2 regions of the Pseudoalteromonas sp. SWYJ118 genome follow, and region 1 is predicted to be linked to the other one. Evidence: predicted binding sites of a transcription regulator. Region 1 holds the regulator's gene; the other holds the start of a gene.

Region 1 (5,552 bases):
ATATGGACTTTGTTACACGCAGTGGTAAAATATTATCTCACCTAATTGGTGATGAGCTGCCAAGCGACACTGTGACACAAATGGTTAAAAATGCATTTAACTTTCCAGTTAAGCTGGTGGAAGTTGAAGAGAATACATACTGCTTAGAGTTGTTTCATGGTCCTACACTTGCGTTTAAAGACTTTGGTGGTCGCTTTATGGCAGAGTGTTTAACGCAGTTTAACAAAGACGAGAAAGTAACTATTTTAACAGCAACATCGGGCGATACCGGTGCAGCTGTAGCGCATGCTTTTTACAATAAACCAAATATCGATGTTGTTATTTTATACCCTAAAGGCAAAATTTCACTTGCTCAGCAAAAGCTATTTACTACGCTAGGTAACAATATTCATTGTTACGCAGTTGAGGGCAGCTTTGATGATTGCCAAGAGCTAGTTAAAAATGCCTTTTTAGATGAAGAAGTTAAATCAACACTTGGGCTTAACTCAGCTAATTCAATTAATATTAGCCGTTTAGTTGCTCAGGTTTGTTACTACTTTGAAGCCATCGCACAGCTACCAAAAGAAAAACGCGCAACAGCACATATATCAGTACCTAGTGGTAACTTTGGTAATGTGTGTGCCGCAATGATTGGTGCGGTTATTGGTTTACCTGTTGGCAAATTAAGTGCAACAACAAATCAAAATGATACTGTGCCGCGCTTTATGCTTGATAAAAACTGGACGCCAAACGCAACGCTTGAGTCGCTTTCAAATGCGATGGATGTAAGTAAGCCAAACAATTGGCCGCGTGTACAAACAATGTTAGATAATAACTGGTTTAGCTACGATAATTTTTATTCAACAAGCGTAAACGAGCAAGACACGCAAGCCGTGATGAAAAAAATTCAACAAACTGGCTATGTTGCGGAGCCTCATACTGCTATTGCTTACCAAGGTCTTGTTGAAAATCGGGCACCTGGTGCAGCGGGTATCTTTTTAGCGACAGCTCATCCTGCTAAGTTTAAAGAAAGCGTAGAGGGTATTCTAAATATTGAATTAGGTATGCCAAAACCACTTGCTGATGCACTAGCAAAACCATGCCTAGCAAGCGATATGAACGCCGATTACGACGAGTTACGTACCGAAATGCTCGCTAAATTAGGCTAAGTTAAATTAAAAGGAAAAGCGGCTTGAGCCGCTTTTTTTATAACTTTATACGGATGAATACACTTAGTTATATTTACTAATTAAATGTAGTGAATATAATTCATTTAAAATTATTATGGCTTTATAAAAAAATATCATCTTAAAAGAGCTGTGAAATAGTTTCAATCCCTGTTTAAATATCCTCAACTTAAGAGCGTAGGCAAAGAGTCGTTTAAAGCGTACAATAAAGCCTCTAAAAAACACCATACACGTTGCCCTAGGAGACCCCAATGTTAGAACGTAGCATGAATATTTCGGATTTTGATCCAGAGTTATTTGACGCGATAACCAAAGAAACTGCTCGCCAAGAAGAGCATATCGAACTAATCGCTTCAGAAAACTACTGTAGCCCACGCGTACTAGAAGCGCAGGGTTCACAGCTTACAAACAAATACGCAGAAGGTTACCCAGGCAAACGTTATTATGGCGGTTGTGAGCATGTAGATGTTGTTGAGCAATTAGCAATTGACCGTGCTAACGAATTATTTGGTTCTGACTATGCTAACGTACAGCCACATGCTGGTTCGCAAGCAAATGCGGCTGTTTTTCTAGCATTGTTAGATGCAGGCGATACTGTATTAGGTATGAGCTTAGCTCATGGTGGTCACTTAACTCACGGTTCTCACGTAAGCTTCTCTGGTAAGCTTTACAATGCAATTCAATACGGACTAGATGAAGCAACGGGCGAAATTGATTACGCACAAGTTGAAGCGCTAGCACTTGAGCATAAACCAAAAATGATTATTGGTGGTTTCTCAGCGTACTCAGGTATTGTTGATTGGGCTAAGTTCCGTGAAATTGCTGATAAAGTAGGTGCTTACCTGTTTGTTGATATGGCTCACGTTGCCGGCTTAATTGCGGCAGGCGTTTACCCAAGCCCAGTTCCTCATGCACACGTTGTAACAACAACTACGCATAAAACACTTGCAGGCCCTCGTGGTGGTTTAATTATTTCTGCATGTGGCGACGAAGCTATTTACAAAAAGCTTAATAGCGCTGTTTTCCCTGGTGGCCAAGGCGGTCCTTTATGTCATGTTATTGCAGCAAAAGCAGTGGCATTTAAAGAAGCACTTCAACCAGAGTTTAAAGTATACCAAACACAAGTTGTTAAAAACGCAAAAGCAATGGTTGCAGTTATGCAAGAACGTGGCTACAAAATCGTTTCTGACAAAACTGAAAACCACTTATTTTTACTTGATTTAATCGATAAAGATATCACTGGTAAAGATGCGGACGCTGCCCTAGGCAACGCTAACATCACAGTTAATAAAAACTCAGTGCCAAACGATCCACGCTCACCATTTGTAACATCTGGTTTGCGTATTGGTTCTCCTGCAATCACTCGTCGTGGTTTTACAGAAGTAGAGTCAAAAGAGCTTGCTGGCTGGATTTGTGACGTACTAGATAACATCACTGATGAATCTGTACAGGCGCAAGTTAAAGAAAAAGTAAAAGCTATTTGTGCAAAATTACCTGTATACGCTTAATTGCATAAGCAGTAGTAATTTAGATCACAACTGTTTAGTTTTTTGCTAAGATAAAAGGCCGCTATTTAGCGGTCTTTTTTGTTTTAAAACGGAAGTACCGAGTTATGCATTGTCCATTTTGTACCGCAAAAGATACTAAAGTAATTGACTCACGCCTTGTAGGCGGAGGCCATCAAGTTCGCAGACGTCGTGAATGTAATGATTGCCACGAGCGCTTTACTACATTTGAAGGCGCTGAACTGGTTATGCCTCGCGTTGTTAAGCAAGATGGCAGCCGGGAACCGTTTAACGAGGATAAGCTTTTAAATGGCTTAAATCGCGCACTCGAAAAACGCCCAGTGAGTACAGAGCAAGTAGATGAAGTTGTAAATATAATAAAATCACAACTACGCGCAACGGGTGAGCGAGAAATTTCAAGCCATTTGGTGGGCGAATGTATTATGGAAGCACTTAAAAAACTCGATAAAGTTGCGTACGTAAGATTTGCTTCTGTTTATCGCTCGTTTGAAGACATACGCGAATTTGGCGAAGAAATTGCCCGTTTAGGGGAGTAACAATGCAAAGCCAAACTATTTTTACCGAACAAGACGAAATGTATATGGCACGCGCCATAGAACTTGCCAAAAAAGGGCGGTTTACTACAACGCCTAATCCTAATGTTGGCTGTGTATTAGTTAAAAACAATCAAATAATTGGTGAGGGTTTTCATCAATTAGCAGGCCAAGGGCACGCTGAAGTAAACGCGTTAGCTATGGGGGGCAACAGTGCACAAGGCGCTACCGCTTATGTAACGCTCGAACCTTGTAGTCATTATGGGCGTACGCCACCGTGTGCTGAAGGCTTAAAAAAGGCAGGCGTAGTAAAAGTAATTGCTGCTATGGTTGATACAAATCCACAAGTTGCAGGCAAAGGCCTTAAAATACTGAGCGACGCCGGTATTGACGTTGCTTATGGATTACTTGAATCACAAGCTCGCGCACTTAACGTTGGCTTTTTTAAGCGAATGGAACAAGGCTTACCTTATGTGACCTGTAAAATGGCAGCAAGCATAGATGGTAAAACAGCGCTTAAAAATGGGCAAAGTAAGTGGATCACAAGTTCCGCAGCTCGCCAAGATGTACAGTTATACCGAGCGCAAAGCTGCGCTATTTTAACCGGTGCCGATACCGTGTTAGTAGACGATGCTAAACTTAATGTGCGACTAAGCGAGTTGCCTTGCACGTTACCTACCGATTTACCGCTTCGCCAGCCCGTGCGTGTTATAATTGACTCTCAAAATCGCTTAACACCTGACCTTGCTTTATTTAAAATCCAAAGTGATGTAATTATATTTACGACTAAGGTTGATAAATCCCTGCAATGGCCGCATTTTGTAAAGCATATTGAAGTAAGTGAAAGTAACGGTAAAGTTGATTTACAGGCTGTTTTAGAAAAGCTTGGGCAACTGCAGTTTAATAATGTTTGGCTTGAGAGCGGAGCAACACTTGCTGGTAAAATGACAGAGCTTGATTTAGTTGACGAGTTTGTTTTTTATTTGGCGCCTAAATTAATGGGCCATGATGCAAAAAGTTTAGTTAATTTTCCTGAATTGACGAGTATGCAAAACACCGTTAATTTAACATTTAATGAATGTGCGCGCATTGGTGACGATTTACGTATCACCGCGTTAAAAGCTCATTAAAACCACTTAATAAAAAAGAGTAGCGCTATGTTTACTGGAATAATAGAAGCCACAGGCAAAATTGCTTTATTACAAAAAAAACAAGGCGACTTAGCTATTCGCATTCAAAGTGCTGATCTTGATATGAAAGATGTAAAGCTAGGCGACAGCATTGCAACCAATGGTGTTTGCTTAACCGTAGTTGATAAACATATTGACGGCTTTAGTGCTGATTTATCTAACGAGACGATTGGTTTAACCGGTTTTGCTCACTATGCTTTAGGGCAAACGGTTAATCTTGAAAAAGCCATGCAACCAGTTTCGCGTTTGGGCGGTCATTTAGTATCTGGCCATGTTGATGGCATTGCGACTATCACAAGTATTGCAGCAAATGCGCGAGCAACAGAATATTGGCTTACAACCGACGAAAATTTAATGAAATACATTCCGTACAAAGGTTCGGTATGTATTGATGGTATAAGCCTGACAGTAAACGCTGTAGAGGGCAATAAATTCAAATTAACAATTGTCCCACACACGAGTGAGCAGACCACAATTGCTCATTTTAAAGTAGGTACTCAAGTTAATTTAGAAGTCGATCAAATTGCACGTTATTTAGAGCGCCTTATAAAAGGTGCAGAGCAACCAACGGGCTCTGATATTTCGATGAGCTTACTCGCAAAAGCGGGTTTTATTAAATAACGAAACTGATAACTTACACGAGCAAATTTATGAATTTACACAGCGCACAAGAAATCATCGATGATATTAAAGCCGGTAAAATGGTTATTTTAATGGATGATGAAGATAGAGAAAATGAAGGCGATTTAATAATAGCTGCTGAGCATATTAGCGCTGAAGCGATTAACTTCATGGCGACTCATGGCCGTGGTTTAATTTGTTTAACCATGACACAAGATCGTTGTGAGCAACTTGATTTACCGTTAATGGTTAAAAACAATGGTGCTGCATTTTCGACTAACTTTACAATGTCGATAGAAGCATCAAAAGGTGTTACAACCGGTATTTCTGCTGCTGATAGAGCGCGCACAGTGCAAGCGGCTATAGCAAAAGGCGCAGTGCCAACTGATATTGTTCAGCCTGGTCATATTTTTCCAATTATGGCACAACCTGGTGGCGTATTAACTCGCGCAGGACATACTGAAGCTGGCTGTGATTTAGCACGTTTAGCTGGGCTTGAAGCATCATCAGTTATTG
Region 2 (5,552 bases), on a different contig from region 1:
AGAATAACTTCGCCTACGTCACCACGTTTGATCTCAATAACGATACGCATACCGTCTTTATCTGATTCATCTCGTAGCGCGCTAATACCTTCAATTTTCTTATCTTTAACCAGCTCAGCAATTTTTTCAATTAGGCGAGCTTTGTTAACTTGATAAGGAATTTCGTGAACGATGATTGTTTCACGGCCTGTTTTTTCATCGGTTTCGACGTCGGCGCGTGCACGCATGTACACTTTACCACGGCCAGTTAAGTAGGCTTGTTCGATGCCCTTCTTACCGTTGATAATTGCAGCCGTTGGGAAATCAGGACCAGGGATATAATCCATTAACTCTAAAATAGTTAAATCAGGATTTTGAATAAGTGCCAAACACCCGTTCACAACTTCAGTTAAGTTATGTGGTGGAATGTTTGTAGCCATGCCTACTGCAATACCCGACGAACCATTCACTAATAAATTAGGAACTTTCGTTGGTAAAACATCAGGGATGAACTCTGTGCCATCGTAGTTAGGAACGAAATCAACCGTTTCTTTTTCAAGATCGGCTAATAACTCATGCGACATTTTTGCCATACGTACTTCTGTATAACGCATTGCCGCTGCTGAATCACCATCAACCGAACCGAAGTTACCTTGGCCATCTACAAGCATGTAACGTAGTGAGAATGGCTGAGCCATACGAACTATCGTGTCATAAACTGCACTGTCGCCGTGTGGGTGGTATTTACCGATTACGTCACCGACCACACGGGCCGATTTTTTGTAAGGCTTGTTCCAGTCATTACTAAGCTCGTTCATTGCAAACAAAACGCGGCGGTGAACAGGTTTTAAACCGTCACGTACGTCTGGTAATGCACGTCCTACTATTACGCTCATTGCGTAATCTAAGTAGGAGTTTTTTAACTCGTCTTCAATATTGACTGGCAGAATTTCATTGGCGAGATCAGTCATTTGATATCACATTCCTTCAGTATCAGCTCTCAACAACCCGGTATTGGGTATTAAGAGTATTTGTTATTATTACTAACAGCCATGCTATCACAATTAATTTCAATTTACAGGCGCAAAACTTTGCGATTTATCAATTTAGCCCTATATAATGGCCTCAGATTGACGAGGAAGTATTTTATGACCGAACATCAAAATGTAGATCACGCAGAAATAGCAAAATTTGAAGCCATCGCAGAGCGTTGGTGGGACCTAGACGGAGAATTCAAACCTCTTCACGAAATTAACCCGTTACGTTTAGATTTTATAGCAAACAAAACGCAAGGCTTATTCGATAAAGAAACACTCGATGTTGGCTGTGGCGGCGGCATTTTAAGCCAAAGCATGGCGCGTATGGGTGCTAAAGTAACCGGTATCGATATGGGACAAGAGCCTTTAACTGTTGCTAAATTGCATAGTTTAGAGACAGGCGTAAATGTAGATTACATAAAAGTACCTGCCGAAGAGTATGCATCACAAAACCCAGAACGTTTTGATGTAATAACGTGTATGGAAATGCTTGAGCACGTACCCGACCCTGCTTCTATCATTCATGCAGTAGCAGCACTTGCAAAGCCAGGTGCAGATGTGTTTTTTTCAACGCTGAACAAAACGCCTAAAGCATACTTATACGCGATAGTTGGCGCCGAAAAGCTGTTAAAAATGGTACCTGAAGGCACACATGACCATAAAAAGTTTATTAAACCTGCGCAACTTATTGCATGGGCAGAGCAAGCGGGTTTAAAAGTACGTGCAAGTACAGGGCTTTCTTATAACCCACTATCAAAGCAATATACGCTTAATAACGACGTTAGCGTAAATTACATACTTTATTTTGAGAAGTTAGCTTAATGGCTAGCTCTCAATCCCCTCTATCTCTTATTGAGTACGATGCATTTTTATTTGATTTAGACGGCACCCTACTCGATACCGCTGATGATTTAGGCGCTGCTTTAAACGCAGTGCTTATTAGTAATAAAATCACACCTGTTAGTAGTGATGTATACCGCCCTGCGGCATCTAACGGCGCAGGTGCATTATTAGAGGCTGGTTTTAAAAAGTTATGGGCTAAACAACACCAAAGCGAGCTTATTAAGCAATTAGTTGACGAGTACGCTGCAAACATAGCAAAACATACGCATTGCTTCTCTGGTGTTGAATCGTTACTTATCGCCCTTGATCAAAAAAAGATCAAGTGGGGGATCATGACCAACAAACCTGGCTTTTTAACCGATCCTTTAGTGGCTGCTATCCCCGCTTTAAAAAACGCCAGTGTAGTCATAAGTGGCGATACCTTGGCTGAGGCCAAACCATCACCGCTACCACTACTACATTGTGCAAAGCTTATGGGGGTAAAACCAAACCGTTGTTTGTACATTGGTGATGCCGAGCGTGACATACAAGCAGGCAAAGCGGCAGGTATGCACACTGCAACGGCACTTTGGGGTTACATACCAAGTATTGATGAAGCCAACAGCTGGAATGCTGATTTTAACTGGCAAAGTCCAATTGATGGTTTTAACTATATATAGTTCTATGTTAATTATTAAACACTATATATTGTGATTGTGTTAGTTTTCACACAAAGCTTGTCAATAAAAAAAGCAGTCAGAATTTATTTTTAAAATGCGCAAATTTAGCAGAACATTAGTTTACTTTTTAAACGCCTTTAATTAAATGGTCGTTTAAGTGTGAGCGTCTACTAACACAAATGCGTTATCCCAAAGTTATACACAAACAGGGGCAATTATGTCCCTTGCAAAACAACTCAGACCACATTAAAGTTTTATTAACACTTTGATGGAATTGATATTTCAACTAGGTGGAGGGGCTAACACCATACTCAAGGTTTGAATATGATGTTAGCAAAGACACTTGCTAAAATTTAGGAAAGCGCCCAAGTGTGGAAATTTGAGCGTAACTGATTCTTATATTATCGGCAAGTGACTAACTCAGATTTAGGATAACTAAAGTTGAAACTCAATATTTCTATAGAAATTTCAGAGAGTGTAATAATGATTCTTTTTAAAATTATTACACTGGGTAGCATGCTCTTCGCATAAACTTAAATGGGCTATCTTTTAGCCCATTTCTATTTCTTACCCCTAATTATGCTTTTTATTTCTGAAAGCATTGAATCGTGAACATTAAACAACTAACTTAGATAGTCCATTAAAACCATATATAGTGCTATGTTAATTATTAAACACTATATATTGTGATTGTGTTAGTTTTCACACAAAGCTTGTCGATAAAAAAAGCAGTCAGAATTTATTTTTAAAATGCGTAAATTTAGCAGATCATTAGTTGATTTCTGCATATTCTAACTTAAATGATTGTTCGAAGGTGAGTGTCTACTAACACAAATGCGTTATCCCAAAGTTATCCACAAATAGGGGCAATTATGTCCCTTGCAAAACAACTCAGACCACACTATCTTGTGATCTCTAAATTGAACAACACCAGATATTGTGGCCAAATGTTATTCAATTAAATTCGCCATTACGGTGAAACTTATAATAAATGAGTACTTACCTTGCCATTGCGAGGTATGACGCATTAGTCAAAATACATAATTCCCAAGGAATACAGGCAAATGAACCAACAGTTATCTGTAAGCAAACGTGACGGGCGTAAAGAGCCACTTGATCTTGATAAGATCCATCGCGTTATTGAATGGGCCGCCGAAGGTTTAAAAAACGTATCGGTTTCGCAAGTTGAATTAAAATCACACATTCAGTTTTACGACGGTATTCGCACTAAAGACATACACGAAACCATTATTAAAGCTGCTGCAGATCAAATTTCAAAAGAATCGCCTGATTACCAATACCTAGCGGCACGTTTAGCTGTATTCCATTTACGTAAAAAAGCGTACGGCCAATTTGAGCCACCACGTTTATTCGACCATGTAACAAAAATGGTTGGCGATAAACGCTACGACGCCCACTTACTTGTAGATTACACTGAGCAAGAACTAGACGAGCTTGATGCGTACCTTGATCATTCTCGCGATCTTAATTTTAGCTACGCGGCTGTAAAGCAGCTTGAAGGTAAATACCTTGTTCAAAACCGTGTATCGGGTGAGATTTACGAAAGTGCACAGTTTTTATATATTTTAGTAGCGGCGAGCTTATTTTCTGACTACCCACGTGAAACACGCGTTTCTTACATTAAGCGTTTTTACGATGCAGTCTCGTTATTTAAAATATCACTACCAACGCCTATTATGGCAGGTGTACGTACGCCGACTCGCCAGTTTAGCTCATGTGTATTAATTGAGTGTGGCGATAGCCTTGATTCAATTAACGCTACATCGTCTGCGATTGTTAAATACGTTTCACAACGTGCGGGCATTGGTATTAACGCAGGTCGAATTCGTGCGCTTGGTAGCCACATTCGTAACGGCGAAGCGTACCACACTGGTTGTATTCCTTTTTATAAGCACTTTCAAACAGCTGTTAAGAGTTGTTCGCAAGGTGGTGTACGTGGCGGCGCAGCAACATTGTTTTACCCGCTTTGGCACTTAGAAGTAGAAAACCTACTTGTGCTTAAAAATAACCGTGGTGTAGATGACAACCGTGTTCGCCACCTTGATTACGGCGTACAGTTTAATAAATTAATGTACTCTCGTTTAATTAAAGACGATTACATTACGTTATTTAGCCCATCAGACGTGCCAGGCCTTTACGATGCATTTTTTGAAGACCAAGAAGAGTTTGATGCGCTTTACGTAAAATATGAGCAAGACGAATCTATTCGTAAAAAGCGTATTAAAGCCATTGAGCTTTTCTCTATGTTTGCACAAGAGCGTGCAAGTACAGGTCGTATTTATTTACAAAATGTGGACCACTGTAATACACACAGCCCGTTCATTGCTAAAGTTGCGCCTATTCGCCAATCTAACTTATGTTTAGAAATTGCATTGCCAACTAAGCCACTAAGCAACGTAAACGACGAAGAAGGCGAAATTGCACTTTGTACACTGTCTGCGTTTAACTTAGGCGCCATTGAGTCACTAGACGAGCTTGAAGAGCTAGCTGAACTTGCAGTGCGCGCACTTGATAACTTACTTGATTTCCAAGACTACCCTGTACCGGCTGCAAAAAATGCGACTATGGGTCGTCGTACACTAGGCATAGGCGTAATTAACTACGCATACTACTTAGCTAAAAACGGTAAGCGTTACTCAGATGGCAGCGCAAATGCACTGACTCACAAAACGTTTGAAGCGATTCAGTACTACCTAATGAAAGCATCAAACGAGCTTGCTAAAGAACGTGGTGCATGTCCTAAGTTTAACGAAACAACGTATTCACAGGGCATTATGCCAACAGATACGTACAAACGTGACTTAGATAAAATTTGTGATGAACCACTTCACCTTGATTGGGATACATTACGTGCCAGCATTAAAGAGCACGGCATGCGTAACTCAACACTAAGTGCGTTAATGCCTTCAGAAACATCGTCGCAAATCTCTAACGCAACAAATGGTATTGAGCCACCACGTGGTCACATTAGCGTTAAAGCAAGTAAAGACGGTATTTTGAAACAAGTAGTGCC

The links. Region 1 encodes NrdR, which represses ribonucleotide reductase genes. Its sites were predicted from a motif close to AAACACNANATNTNGTGTTT; they were not measured.
Region 2: a site for NrdR is predicted at 3,444-3,463, ahead of nrdA (class 1a ribonucleoside-diphosphate reductase subunit alpha). Genes of this name have one in related genera too.

What each region holds. Positions count from the first base shown of each region.
Region 1 is NZ_JADYXC010000006.1:6,402-11,953, reverse strand. Features, by position in the region: gene thrC (threonine synthase) at 1-1,148, shown strand, start outside; gene glyA (serine hydroxymethyltransferase) at 1,418-2,674, shown strand; gene nrdR (transcriptional regulator NrdR) at 2,779-3,228, shown strand; gene ribD (bifunctional diaminohydroxyphosphoribosylaminopyrimidine deaminase/5-amino-6-(5-phosphoribosylamino)uracil reductase RibD) at 3,231-4,355, shown strand; gene I6F48_RS07995 (riboflavin synthase) at 4,383-5,036, shown strand; gene ribBA (bifunctional 3,4-dihydroxy-2-butanone-4-phosphate synthase/GTP cyclohydrolase II) at 5,066-5,552, shown strand, end outside.
Region 2 is NZ_JADYXC010000005.1:53,445-58,996, forward strand. Features, by position in the region: gene gyrA (DNA topoisomerase (ATP-hydrolyzing) subunit A) at 1-950, opposite strand, end outside; gene ubiG (bifunctional 2-polyprenyl-6-hydroxyphenol methylase/3-demethylubiquinol 3-O-methyltransferase UbiG) at 1,128-1,838, shown strand; gene I6F48_RS07340 (HAD family hydrolase) at 1,838-2,518, shown strand; gene nrdA (class 1a ribonucleoside-diphosphate reductase subunit alpha) at 3,583-5,552, shown strand, end outside.